DNA from 4 places in the Micromonospora sp. NPDC005413 genome. Region 3 is predicted to be linked to each of the others. Evidence: riboswitches for the same ligand, from Rfam matches in the RefSeq annotation. Region 3 holds a riboswitch; each other region holds the start of a gene.
The links. Region 3 has a riboswitch for cyclic di-AMP ahead of ABZS37_RS21945 (hypothetical protein). Riboswitches for the same ligand answer to the same signal wherever they lie in the genome.
Positions count from the first base shown of each region.

Region 1: another riboswitch for cyclic di-AMP. It lies ahead of ABZS37_RS24855 (hypothetical protein); the one in region 3 lies ahead of ABZS37_RS21945 (hypothetical protein).
Region 2: another riboswitch for cyclic di-AMP. It lies ahead of ABZS37_RS06730 (C39 family peptidase); the one in region 3 lies ahead of ABZS37_RS21945 (hypothetical protein).
Region 4: another riboswitch for cyclic di-AMP. It lies ahead of ABZS37_RS08710 (NlpC/P60 family protein); the one in region 3 lies ahead of ABZS37_RS21945 (hypothetical protein).

Region 1 covers NZ_JBEXEV010000028.1:95,950-99,105, reverse strand. The annotation lists gene ABZS37_RS24860 (hypothetical protein) at 1-385, opposite strand, end outside; gene ABZS37_RS24855 (hypothetical protein) at 508-1,524, opposite strand; cyclic di-AMP (ydaO/yuaA leader) riboswitch at 1,581-1,711, opposite strand; gene ABZS37_RS24850 (cation diffusion facilitator family transporter) at 1,856-2,773, opposite strand; gene ABZS37_RS24845 (AAA family ATPase) at 2,880-3,156, opposite strand, start outside.
Region 2 covers NZ_JBEXEV010000003.1:201,405-204,560, reverse strand. The annotation lists gene ABZS37_RS06740 (hypothetical protein) at 1-41, shown strand, start outside; gene ABZS37_RS06735 (hypothetical protein) at 164-934, shown strand; cyclic di-AMP (ydaO/yuaA leader) riboswitch at 1,219-1,360, shown strand; gene ABZS37_RS06730 (C39 family peptidase) at 1,594-2,448, shown strand; gene ABZS37_RS06725 (hypothetical protein) at 2,522-3,156, opposite strand, start outside.
Region 3 covers NZ_JBEXEV010000022.1:92,506-95,661, reverse strand. The annotation lists gene ABZS37_RS21950 (YibE/F family protein) at 1-1,068, shown strand, start outside; cyclic di-AMP (ydaO/yuaA leader) riboswitch at 1,235-1,371, shown strand; gene ABZS37_RS21945 (hypothetical protein) at 1,376-2,395, shown strand; gene ABZS37_RS21940 (carbonic anhydrase) at 2,451-3,156, opposite strand, start outside.
Region 4 covers NZ_JBEXEV010000004.1:254,346-257,501, reverse strand. The annotation lists gene ABZS37_RS08715 (peptidoglycan recognition family protein) at 1-1,571, opposite strand, end outside; cyclic di-AMP (ydaO/yuaA leader) riboswitch at 1,806-1,942, shown strand; gene ABZS37_RS08710 (NlpC/P60 family protein) at 1,955-2,995, shown strand; gene dcd (dCTP deaminase) at 3,063-3,156, opposite strand, start outside.

The DNA of each region.
Region 1 (3,156 bases), on a different contig from region 3:
CGATCACCAGGTCGGCGCGATCCCGCGCCGGCAGGGCGGCGCCCACCGCACCGGCGTGCCGCAGATTCGGGGTCAGCAGGAAGAGCACCAGCCCCACCATCACCGTGGTGAGCACCAGCTTGACCAGCACCCAGCGGTAGCGCAGCAGGCCCCACGGAGTGAGCAGCGCGCTGGTGACGCCGATCAGCCAGACCAGCACGCTCAGCGGCGCGAACAGCACGGTGCCGACCAGTGCCGCGACCGGATACATCACGGCCGGGTCGGCGCCACGCTGCACGGCGATGCCGAGGGTGAGCAGCACCAGGTCGGCGCCGAGCCAGCCGAGCGAGGTGACCAGGTGCAGGGTGAGCAGCCCCTTGCGGGCGGTGGGCGGGATCCGTCGCATACCGCGATGCTGCCCGCCGACGCCGGCCGGGTCGTCCGACGGCCGGCGACATCAGGGGTACGCCCTGTGACGTAGCCGTGGTCGGTGCCCCCCATGTGTGAGAGGCACCGACCACGGATGGGTCAGTAGACCGACAGGTGCACGTGGTTGGTGTGGTCGCTGGACGGGTCGCCACCCGCCCCGCTGTACGACTTCCACCCGCTGCTGGGCAGCCAGATCTGCCTGTACCAGATCACGTACAGCACGGCGAGCCGATCGGCGTTGCGGATGAAGTACGCGGCCAGGTTGTTGCCGTAGGTCTTGTCGCCGCCGGTGGCGTCGCCGCCGAAGCCACCCTTCTGCGCGGCGAAGTCGCAGGCCCGGCCCTTCGGGTGTTCACCGGAGCCGCTGGGGCGGTGGCAGGAGACGTACCGGGTGAAGCCAGCGGCCTTGGCCTGGTTGAGCGCGTGCAGGGTGCGCGGGGTGATGCAGCCGCTGGCCGGCGTGGGGTCGTTGACGCTGCACGACTCCGACGGCCAGGAGCCGTCGGAGTTGCGCGGCGCGGCCGTCGCGTTGGCGGCGGAGGTGCCCCGGTTGGAGCCGGTGTCGGCGGTGGTCCGCGGCTTGGGCGTGGTGGCCACGGTCAGGGCCCGTTCGGCCTGCTCCTTGCGCTTGGCCATCACCGCGACCTGCTTGCGCTGTTCAATGATCTCGCCGTCCAGGGCGACCCGGGTGCGGTTGGCCTGGTCCTTGGTGGCAAGCAGGTCGCGCAGCACCCGGTCCTCGTTGGCGGCCACCGCCTCCAGCGCGGCGGCCCGATCCATGAAGCCCTCCGGGGTGTTGCTGTTGAGCAACGCCGACATCGCGCCGAGCCGGCCGGTGCGGTACGCCACGCCGGCGATCTCGCCAACCTTGCCGCTGCGCTGGTCGAGCTCGGCCTCGGTGGTCTTCAGTTGGGTGGCGAGCTGCTGCTGCCGCTGCACGGAGGTGTCCAGGGCGCGCTTCGCGTCCAGATAGCCCTTGCTGGCCGCGTCGAGCTGGGCCCGCAGGGCCGGGGTGCCGCCCTCTTCGTCGGAGTCGGGTGCGGCGGCGGCCCGCAGGCCGCTCGGGGGTGCGGCCGAGGCGGCGCCGGCCGGGAGCGCGACGCCGAGGGCGAACATCGCGACGATCAGGGCCGCCAGTCGGGCGGAGGGTGGTCGTGCTGGTGCCACTGCGCATGTCCTTCCGTCAGCCGCCGACCGGGTTAGCTGACGGGTTCGGGACGGAAGATCCCTACCGCTGACGCGGATGCACCCCAGGAACGTGGTTCCCCGGTTCGCCACTCGGGCGATTAGGCGGCGACCACCACCGGCGCCGGGAGGGCGCCGCCTGGTGGAGGCCGGGACCGAGCCTACCGGTGCCGCTGGGGCAGGTGCAGCCGATGTGACGGACGGTGCGTACGTCGTCACGATGAATACCGACGAAGCCGAACAAAGCTCTTGAAAGCTACCGTCACCACTCGACCGGGCCGCAGGCCCCGGAGGCGGCGCTGGGCTCGATCTGCAACGTCGCGTGCTCGATCCGAAAGTCGTCGTGCAGGGCCGTACGCGCCGCGGTGAGCACCGCGCCGACCTCCGCGCCGGGCGCCATGGTCAGGTGCGCGGAGGCCACGTCCATGCCTGAGGTGAGCGTCCAGACGTGCAGGTCGTGCACCTCGACGACACCGGGCACCGCGGCCAACCGGTCGTGCACGGCGGTCACCTGGAGGTGTTCCGGGGCGGCCTGCACCAGGATGCGGACGGCGGCGCGTGCCAGCCGCCAGGTACGCGGCAGGATGAACACGCCGATGGCGACCGCGACCAGTGGGTCGGCCCACCACCAGTCGGTGGCGGTGATGAGCAGTGCCGCGCCGATCACGCCGAGCGAGCCGAGCAGGTCGCCGAGCACCTCCAGGTAGGCGCCCTGGAGGTTGATGCTCTCCCGGGCTCCGACGCGGAGCAGGGCGAAGGCGACGATGTTCGCGAGCAGGCCGAGCACGGCCACCGCGAGCATCGGGCCGGCGATGACCTCGTGCGGGTCGCCGAAGCGGCGGATCGCCTCGATCACCACGTAGACCGCGACGCCGGAGAGCAGGACGGCGTTGGCGAGCGCGGCGAGCACCTCGAGTCGGTAGAGCCCGAAGGTGCGTTGCGGGTCGCCGGTGGCGCGCCGGGTTGCGGTGATCGCGGCGAGCGCCATCCCGATGCCGAGCACGTCGGTGAACATGTGCCCGGCGTCGGAGAGCAGGGCGAGTGAGCCGGTGTGCAGGGCGGCCACCGCCTCCACCACCATCAGGGTGGCGAGCAGGCCGAACGCTGCCCAGAGTCGGCCTCTGTGCCGGTGTGCGGCATTGGCGACCGATCCATGGTGGTGGTCATGACCTGCGCCCACGAGATACACCCTCCGCTGCCAGTCAGGACCCGGTCAAATGTATGCTCACATCGCTATGTGTGCAAGTGTACGGCAGGCGGCTCTCGCCGGCAGCCACCAGCACGGATCAGCCGGTCGGGTCGATGGTGGTGAGCCGCTGAGTGGCCCGGGAGAGCGCGACGTACAGGGTGCGCACCCCGGCACCCGGATCGGCCCGGATCTCGCTCGGTGCGACCAGCACCACCGCGTCGTACTCCATGCCCTTGGCCTCAAGGCTGGTCACCACCTGCAACCTTGGTGCGTCGAGCGCGCCGAGCCAACCGACGACCTCGTCGCGGCGGGGGACCGGCGTGATCACCCCGACGGTGCCCTCCACCTCGGCCAGCAGGCCGGTGGCCGCCTCC
Region 2 (3,156 bases), on a different contig from region 3:
CCCCGAGCAGCCGGGCGCCCCGGGCCCCACCCGGGCGCTGATCCACCGGGACGAGCGTCCCGTCGCCGCGCCCTGTCGATCCACCCGCTCCGCCCCCGTCGATCCGTGGCCCACCGTGGCCCGGTGGGGGTCCCACCGCATTGCTCTCCCCGAGGTGCCGACCATGGAGACCGTCGTCTTCTACCAGTTCGTGACCGAGGTGCCGCAGGCCGCCGCCATCTGGTCGGCCCTGTTCCTGCTGACACTGGGCGTACTCATCGTGCTGGCCGCCCGCCCCGAGCGGGACCGGCCCACGGACGACCCGCTCCCGACCGCGCCCACCGCCCGGGAGTTGGCCGCGGCCGAGGCCGTCGACCTGCGCCGGTACGCCGAGGAGGTGGCCGTCGCCGCAGCCGGCGCGACCAGGACCGCACGGCGGCGCCGCGTGGCCTGGCTGACCGCCCAGGAGCAGATGGAGCGGGCCTGGGCCGGGTACGACGAGGCGGACACCGCCGCCCGTCGGTTCGCGGGCACCGGGGCGCTACCCACCCCGCGAACCCCCCGCACCCCCGCCGAGTACGCCTCCCGGGAGCGCTACCTGCATCGCGCCGCGGCGGCGGCGCACTGGCGGGGCGACCTGACCATGGCGCAGTTCGGCGACGTGTTCGGGCACCGGCACGGCTGGGATCCCCGGCGGCACCCGGTCGAGCAGGAGGTGCTGCTCAGCCGGGCGATCCGGGACGCGAGGCTGGCCGACTACCAGGCCGCCGCCACCCGGGAGCGGGCCGCCTGGCGGGACGCGGAACTGGCCGCCGAGTCGGCCCGCACTCTCGCCGAGGAGGCGTACGCGGCGGCGGACCGGCTGCGGCCGAACCTGGTCCCCGCCCGCCGGGCGGCTACCCGGGCGCTCCGTCCCGCACTCGTGGCACGCTGGCGTCCAGCTCGCGCGGGTTGAACCCGATCCGTTATGTGAGCCCGGTCATGTCAATGGCGAATCGGGCGTCGGGCACGATCGGCTCGATTTTCCCCGTGATTGTGGCCGCATTTTCGGCGGCCTGTCCGGTTGTCGCCCGCAGGCGTCACCGTAACCGGTTGTCCCATCGAGTCACATCATCGGCAATACGCGCAGAAATTGTCGCGCCGATTGGGGTTTACGCAGGTGAACCCGGCTTGGCAGGGTGAGAGCCGGCCAGTACTGTCGTCCTGTCCGGTGCGGTAACCGTTCGCAAGAGGCGACGCCGCACCGACCCGCTCAATCGTGATCTACGAACCGGGGACCCATCAGAAAGTCCGGGGTGAATCCGCGAGCCACGGCCCGCGGTAGGGCGATCTTCCCGCCCGAATCCGTCAGCTAACCCGGTAGGCGGTGTCGGAAGGAGTTCTATCCTCGTGCAGCACCTTTCCATCCCTCGGTTGTTCCCTCGCCTCCACGGCGAAGCAGTGCCCCCGCTCATTCGTCCAGTGACGGTGAGCTGACCCCCCGGGTCACTGCCTTTCCCGCCCGGCCGCGCCGGGCGTTCCCCTGAGCGGTTCACCATCCGCGGACCACGGTCCGCGCGCTGGCGCCTGCCCGGATGCCGGTCCGGCCCCGGTGTGCCGCTCTCCCCCTGATCCGTGGAGGACCCCGTGAAGCACACCCTGAAGCGTCAGCTCCGCCGCCTCGCCACCGAGCGCCCGTACCAGATCGTTGTCGCCTCCGCCGCGGCACTCGCGATCGCCAGCACCACCGGCGCCCTGCTCACCAGCGCCGACGACGCCCCGGCCAGCCAGCACACCGTGACCACGGTCGCCGAGATGCGCAGCGACACCGCTGCCTCCCGCAGCGAGGCGCGCGACGCGTCCCCCTCGGCCAGCGCCGCACCGACCACCGCCGCCCCCGCGCCGGCCACCAGTGCCGCGTCGCCCGCCGCCAAGGCCAGCAGCAACCCGGATCTGACCCGCAAGCCGGAGCCGCCGAAGCCGCCCGCGACCAAGGTGCTCGACTACGACTACCAGGCGCAGAACACGTACTACAACTGCGGCCCGGCTGCCACCCGTAACGCTCTCAGCGCCGCCGGCATCAACCGCACCCAGGATGCGCTGGGCGCCGAGCTGGGCACCACCGAGATGGGCACCAACTCGGCCCTGGACACCACCCGGGTGCTCAACGCCGAGGTGAAGGGCTCCCCGTACCGGACCCGGATGTTCGCCGGCACGCCCAGCTCGGCCCAGATGGACCAGCTCCAGGCCGACGTGGTCAAGGCGATCACCGACGGTCGCGGTGTGGTGGCCAACGTCGTCGGCGACGCCACCGACACCAACGGTGGCTGGCACTCCTACGGCGGCGGGCACTACATCGCCGTGGTGGGTTACAAGGACAACGGCCGGACCGTGCGAATCGCCGACTCGGCCAACGCGGCCGACCCGTCGTACTGGATCACCACGATCGACCTGGCCAACTGGATCGCCAGCCGGGGCTACTCCGCCTGACCCAGGCACGCAGGCCGTCGCGGGCGCCGTCCCCCACAAGGGGCCGGCGCCCGCGGCGTCTCTGTCGGTGCGGTCAGTAAGCGATGAAGCCGTACAGCGCGAGGTGGTTCGATTTCGTCCCGCCGACCGTGTGGTCGATGCTGGACGGCTGCACGGCGCCCTTGACGAAGAGATAATCGATCTTGCTCGACCCGTTGGTGGCCTTCGACCCGTAGCCGGTCATGTCGTAGCCGCTCAGCGTGCCGGGTGCGATGCCCGTGCGGTTCGCGTCGATCCCCACGACGCGGATTGTGGAGGCGTTCAGCAGGCTGGTCGCGTCGGCGCCGAGGTGGATGCCGGTGTTGGCGATGCCCCGGTCGCCGTCGCCGGCGCAGGCGTTCTGCCGGTTTTCCTGCGGCAGGTGCATGGTCGCGGCGAACACGCTCGTGCCGGTCGCCTTGATAGTGAACCGGGCCGCGATGGCGCTGGTCCGCTTCCACTTGTGGTAGTCGGTGCTGTCCGGGTCGCTGTTCGGCGGCTTGTACAGCGTGCATCCGGCACCGTTGGCGTACGCCGTGCCGGGCTTGAGCCAGCCCGCGCTCCAGTACTTCGAGATGTCGCCGGCGGCGAGGCTGAGGGTCCTGGTGTTCCAGATGATCCCGTTGGTCTGCTTCTTCTTGAGGTCACCGAGTGACTGGGAGCTGCACTTGTGCGTGCTGCCCCACGGCT
Region 3 (3,156 bases):
CAGGTGCGGACACCGGTGCCCGACGGGCCCGGCGCGCCCCGGGTCGAGGTCGGCGACGAGGTCATCCTGGTCGAGCTGACCGATCCGACCGATCCCACCACCAGCAACTGGAACATCGCCGAGCATCAGCGCGGCACCCCGATGGTGTGGCTGGCGGTGGTCTTCGCCGCCGCGATCGTCGCCTTCGGTCGGTGGCGGGGCCTGGCGGCGCTCGCCGGGCTGGCCGCCAGCTTCGCCATCCTGCTCACCTTCGTGCTGCCAGGCATCGGCGCAGGCAAATCACCCCTGCTGATGGCGGTGGTCGGCGCGGCCCTCATCATGTTCGTGGTGCTCTATCTGACGCACGGGGTCACCGCGCAGACCTCGGTCGCGGTGCTCGGCACCCTGGGGAGCCTGGTGCTGACCGGTGTGCTCGCCACCATCGCCACGGCCGCAACCCACCTCACCGGCTTCGGCAGCGAGGATGCGACGACACTGTCGATGTTCCAGGGCGACGTGGACCTGCACGGCCTGCTGCTCGCCGGGATCATCATCGGCTCGCTCGGGGTGCTCGACGACGTGACGGTCACCCAGGCGGCCACCGTCACCGAGCTGGCGAACGCGAACCCCGGGCTGACCCGGTTGCAGCTGTACCGTGCGGCCACCCGGGTCGGCCGCGCGCACATCGCCTCCACTGTCAACACCATCGTGCTGGCGTACGCGGGCGCGTCGCTACCCCTGCTGCTCCTGCTCACCGCCGACTCGCGGCCGATCGGGCAGATCCTCACCAGCGAGTTCCTCGCGCAGGAGATCGTCCGCAGCGCGGTGGCCACACTCGGTCTGATCGCCGCCGTGCCACTGACCACCGGGCTGGCCGCGGTGGTGACCGCCGCCGGGCGCACGGATGCCCCTCCGTCCGCCGACGCTCCCGCCCCGCGACCTCAGCCGGCCCGGGCGGAGGCACTGGCCGCATTCATCTCACCGCGAACAGGCCGACCCGGCGAGCCGGATCCGACGCGGACCCCACCCCCACCCACCGCCACCGACCGGTGGCCGGAGTCGAACAGGAGCACAGATACGGCATGGTGACACTCCTCAGCGTGACCAGTTTGGGCATCCGCCCTGAGAACCGCGTCACTGGTCACTCAACGCCATGGCGAAATGACACTTTTGGTCGACATCAAGGCGTAGCTCACCAGGCCGGCTCTCGGGTAACCTCGCTGCCGGTTACCGATGAAGGCGCGAAGCGGCGCCTGCGGTGCCACCGCCCAATCGCCAACCGGCGAGCCGGGGACCCAGGTACGCGTACGTGGGGTGAATCCGCGTCAGCGGTAGGGGCCACTTCCGCCCCGAACCCGTCAGCTAACCCGGTCGGCGGTCGACGGAAGGGAACATTGTGACGGCACCCCTACGCCGCTGGTTGACACCCGTGGTGGCCGTGATCGCCGCACTGACCGTGCTCGCCGGGCCCCTCCCGGCCCATGCCGCCCCGACGACCCCCACACCGTCCGGGCACGAGGAGGACGGCGAGCCCCAACTGCTCAACGACGTCATCGAGCAGGCCAACCGCGACTACTCCGCCGCCAAGTCCAAGCTGGACAAATCCAAGAAGCGACAGCAGGAGTTGGCGCTGGAGGTCGACCGGGCCAAGGCCGACCTGGACGCGCTGGCCCCACAGGTCGGGCAGATCGCCGCCCAGGCGTACCGGACCGGTCGGATCGGCGCGATCGCGATGCTGCTGGAGAGCGACGCCCCCGACTCGTTCGTCCAGCGCGCCTCGGTGCTCGACGAGATGAACATGGTCAACGAGAAGAAGCTCTCCGAGGTCAACACGGTGAAGGCCCGCGCCGAGCAGGCCAAGCTGGCCCTCGACACGGAGGTCCGCGAACAGCAGAAGCAGACCGCCCTGATGGCGAAGCGGAAGAGCGAGGCGGACAAGGCGCTCTCCCTGGTCGGCGGAAAGGGCTTCACCGGCGGCCTGGTGGATGCCACCTCGCCCGTCGCCCGCATCGGCCCGGGTCGCACGTCGGACGGTGACTGGAAGCCCCAGTCGTGCAGCGAGAACGACCCCACCACGTCCGGCTGCGTCACGCCTCGCACCCTGCACGCGTACAAGGAGGTCAAGCGGGCCGGCTTCAGCCGGTTCGTCGGCTGCTACCGCTCCGGCGGGCCGTGGGAGCACCCGAAGGGCCGCGCCTGCGACTGGTCGCTGCAGAAGAGCGGCTTCGCCCCGTGGCACAACGAGGACACCCGGACGTACGGCAACAACGTCGCCGCGTTCCTCATCCGGAACGCCGACCGGCTCGGCATCTACTACGTGATCTGGAACCGGCAGATCTGGTTCCCGGCGACCGGGTGGAGTTCGTACAGCGGGCCGTCGAACCACACCGACCACGTCCACATGTCGCTGCTCTGACCCGCACGATCCCCCGTCGAGGGCCGTTCCGCGTCGCGGGGCGGCCCTCGACGCGTCAGGCGACGGCGGACGCGGCCGGGTCGGTCGACCCCGCCGGCACGTCGAGCGTCGCGAAGCCGGCCGGCACGGCGGCCACCGGGCGCACCGCTCCGGCGGCGAGCCGATACGACACGCCCACGACCGCGCACCGCCCCTGCGCCACCTCGTCGGCCAGCACGGGCGACTGCCCCAGCAGCGTCTCGACCGTCTGCGCGATGTGGATGTCGACGATGTCGTCGATGTCGTCCACGCCCTCGGCTTCGGCCCGGCGCAGGCTGGGCAGCACGGCGTCGACCACCGCCCGCAGGTGCCCACGAGGTGGGGTGCCGGTCGCCACGACCTCCCGGGCCGCCTGCACCGCGCCACACGAGTCGTGGCCGAGCACCACCACCAGCGGGGTGCCGAGCACGGTCACCGCGTACTCCACGCTGCCGAGCACCTCCGGGCCGGCGGTGTGCCCGGCCGTACGGACCACGAACAGGTCACCCAGCCCTCGGTCGAAGATGATCTCGGCGGCCAGGCGGGAGTCGGAGCAGCCGACGATCACCGCGAACGGGTGCTGCCCGTCGGCCACGGCAGCACGGTGCCCCGCATCCTGATTGGGATGGCGTGGGGCACCGCTGACGAAGCGTTGGTTGCCGGCGGTCAGCTCGGCGTACGCCCGGGTCGGCTCGCTGGGCGCAGACGCCCGGTCGGTGGTCCGCTGCGGACCCGGCTGCCCA
Region 4 (3,156 bases), on a different contig from region 3:
CCCTGCCGGCCGGCGAGCGCGTACGTCTGACCGGCGGAGGCCCGGGCGCCGTGATCGGACACCTCCATCGTGTTCGGGGTGCCGTTTGGGCGGAGCGCGATGTCGTTGACCAGTGGGGCGTCCGCGGACGGCGCGCTGCGCAGCACCACGGCCGAGGAGCCGCGTGGCGCGCACGGCACGCCGACGGTGACGCAGCCGATGAACGCCGGCTGGTTGGTGGCGTAGTCCGGGTCGATCCGGACCAGCCCGGTGGCCGGGGTGCCGGTGTCCAGCCGAGGGGCGTGCAGCAGGTCGAAGTAGTGCGTCCAGTCCCAGTACGGGCCCGGGTCCCAGTGCATCCCGCGCACGGTCGAGGCGACGGTGCCGGGCACGTTGTCGTGGCCGATGATGTGCTGGCGGTCCAGGGGGATGCCCAGCCGCAGCGCCAGGTGCCGGACCAGCTTCGCCGAGGTCCGGTACATCGCCTCGGTGTACCAGGTGCCCTGCGCCGCGAAGCCCTCGTGTTCCAGGCCGATCGACTTGGCGTTCACGTACCAGTTGCCGGCGTGCCAGCCGACGTCCTTGGTCTTCACGTGCTGGGCGACGTGCCCGTCGACCGATCGCAGTGAGTAGTGCCAGCTCACGTACGTCGGGTCCTGGACGAGTTGCAGGGTGGTCGCCCAGCTCGCCTCGGTGTCGTGGATGACGATGTACTCGATCTTCTGCCGCGCGGGCCGGTCGGAGAGGTCGTGGTTGCCGTAGTCGCCGTCGCCGAACGCCTCGTAGGGCGCCGGGATCCACTCGCAGGAGATGGTGCGAGGGCATTCCAGCCCGTCCGGGCGAGCCAGGCGGCGCAAGCCCAGCCGGTCCAACCAGGAACGCTGCGGCTGCACCGCGCGGGCCGGCAGCGTGATGCGCTGGCCATCGTCGGTCACCCGGGACTCGCCAGCGCCGATGGTGGTGAAGACCTCGTCGGCGAAGGCCGCCGCGGCGTCAGCGCTGTCCGCGCCGGCGTAGCGGGCCACCGCGCCGTACCAGGCCGCCGGGTCGGTGTCGGCACCGACCGGCGCGCCCAACTCCCTCTGGTACGCCCCGAGCAGCGCGGCCCCGCCCCGGATGTTGACGCCCGCATCGGTGCGCAGTGCCTCGGGGGCGGCGCCGGTCAGCGCGGCGGCGGCGTCCACGGTCTGCAACGCGGCGGCGGGCGGCGCGGGATCCTCGGCCGGCCGGGGGGCGGGCAGCCTCGCGGAGCGGGAGTCGTCGCCGCGTGGGTCCTCGGTGCCGGCGTCGTGGTGGCCGCGCCCGGGCAGGGCCGCCACGTGCCGGGCGTCGGTGAGGTGCATCGGGCCGTAGCCGCCGCTGGTGCTCGGTGTGCCGGCGTTGCTGTCCCAGCGGGACTCCAGATAGGAGACGCCGAGCAGCACGACGGTCGGCACACCGTACTCGGTCGCCGCGGCGGCGTACTGCTGCTGGCGGTCGACGGTGGGCGCGGCGGCGGCCGGGCCGGAGGGTAGCGGCACCGCGGTCGCGGCGGCGACCACGGCGGCGGCGAGCAGTGCGCGCCGGCCGGTCGACAGGGTTGAGTGGCGCATCGAACCCCCTAGATGTTGCGAGTGAAGGTGAGGTCACCTTCGCGCCGCCCGGGAGTCTGCGTCAATACCTTTCCATGTATCGAGGTATTTGGAAAAAAATCTTCACACACGGTCGGTGACCCTTTCGGATCGGTACGGAGTGTCACGGCCGCACGGGTTGCGGATCGGTAACAGCCGTCTCTACTCTGGTCATTTGTCGGCCCGATAGCAGGTCCGCCCAGCCCGGGCGGTAACGGACCGACACCGCCGAGTCGCTTCCGAGCGAACCGGGGACCCAGGTTCTCCCGGGGTGAATCCGCAGCCATTGCGGTAGGGCGCCAACTTCCCGCCCGAACCCGTCAGCTAACCCGGTAGGCGGTCAGGAAGAAGGAGTACGGAACCCGGTGGCACTCCATGCCCCGCGGCCGTCGTCCGAGCGGTCGGCGTCAGCCGGCCCGACGTCGATCGTGCCGCGCCCACGCTGGTCCCGCTTCACCACGGCCCTCGCCGCACTGGCCGGCGTCGCCGTCGTCCTGACCGGCAGCGCCACGGCGGCCCACGCGGACCCGTCCGTCGCCGAGATCGAGCGCCAGATCGACGCCGACTGGAACAAGCTCGAACCGATCATCGAACGGCACAACGCCACCCGAACCGACCTGGCTGCCAAGCGCAAGCAGGCCGACGCGCTGGCCGCCCGGATCGCCCCGCTGGAGCGCGAGGTCGACGCGGCGATGGACAAGGTCAGCGCCATCGCCGTCCGTGCGTACAAGGGCGAGAACGTCTCCACCGTCAACGCGATGTTGGGCAGCCGGTCACCCAGCGAGGTGGTCGGCCAGCTGGAGATGCTCGACCGGTTCGCGCACAACCAGCAGCAGGACGTGCGGCAGGTCGCGGACCTGCGCGACGAGCTGGCCCAGCAGAAGGCGCCGCTGGACGAGATGGTGGCCCAGCTGACCCGCACCGAAGCTCAGTTGGCGGCGAAGAAGAAGCAGATCAACGAGGAGATCGACCGGCTGCAGAAGCTGCGCCTCAAGGTGTATGGCAACGGTGGCGGCGGTTCGCTGCGCCCGGCGCCCTGCCCTGGCAGCTACCCCGGCGGCGCCGCGGGCACGGCCGTCAAGTTCGCCTGCGCCCAGATCGGCAAGCCCTACGTGTGGGGCGCCGAGGGCCCGAACTCGTACGACTGCTCCGGGCTGATGCTGGCCGCCTGGGCCAAGGCTGGCGTGTCGCTGCCGCACAACGCCGCCGCGCAGAGCCGCGTCACCAAGGACGTCAGCAAGGCCAACCTGCGCCCCGGCGACCTGGTCTTCTACTACAGCGACATCCACCACGTCGGCATGTACGTCGGCGGTGGCTGGGTGGTGCACGCCTCGCAGGCTGGTCAACCGGTCAAGATGAAGAAGGTCGACGACGGCCCGATCCACAGCTACGGCCGCCCAGGCTGACCCATTCCCGACGCATGAGGGCCCGTCGCGATCCGTTCGCGGCGGGCCCTCGTCGTGCGTTCAGGGATCAGCGGGTGGGCCAGGCGCGCCAGTTCTGCCAGGCGCGGCTCGGCGTCGGCCCACGTTGGCCCTGGTAGCGCGAACCGTAGACCGCCGAGCCG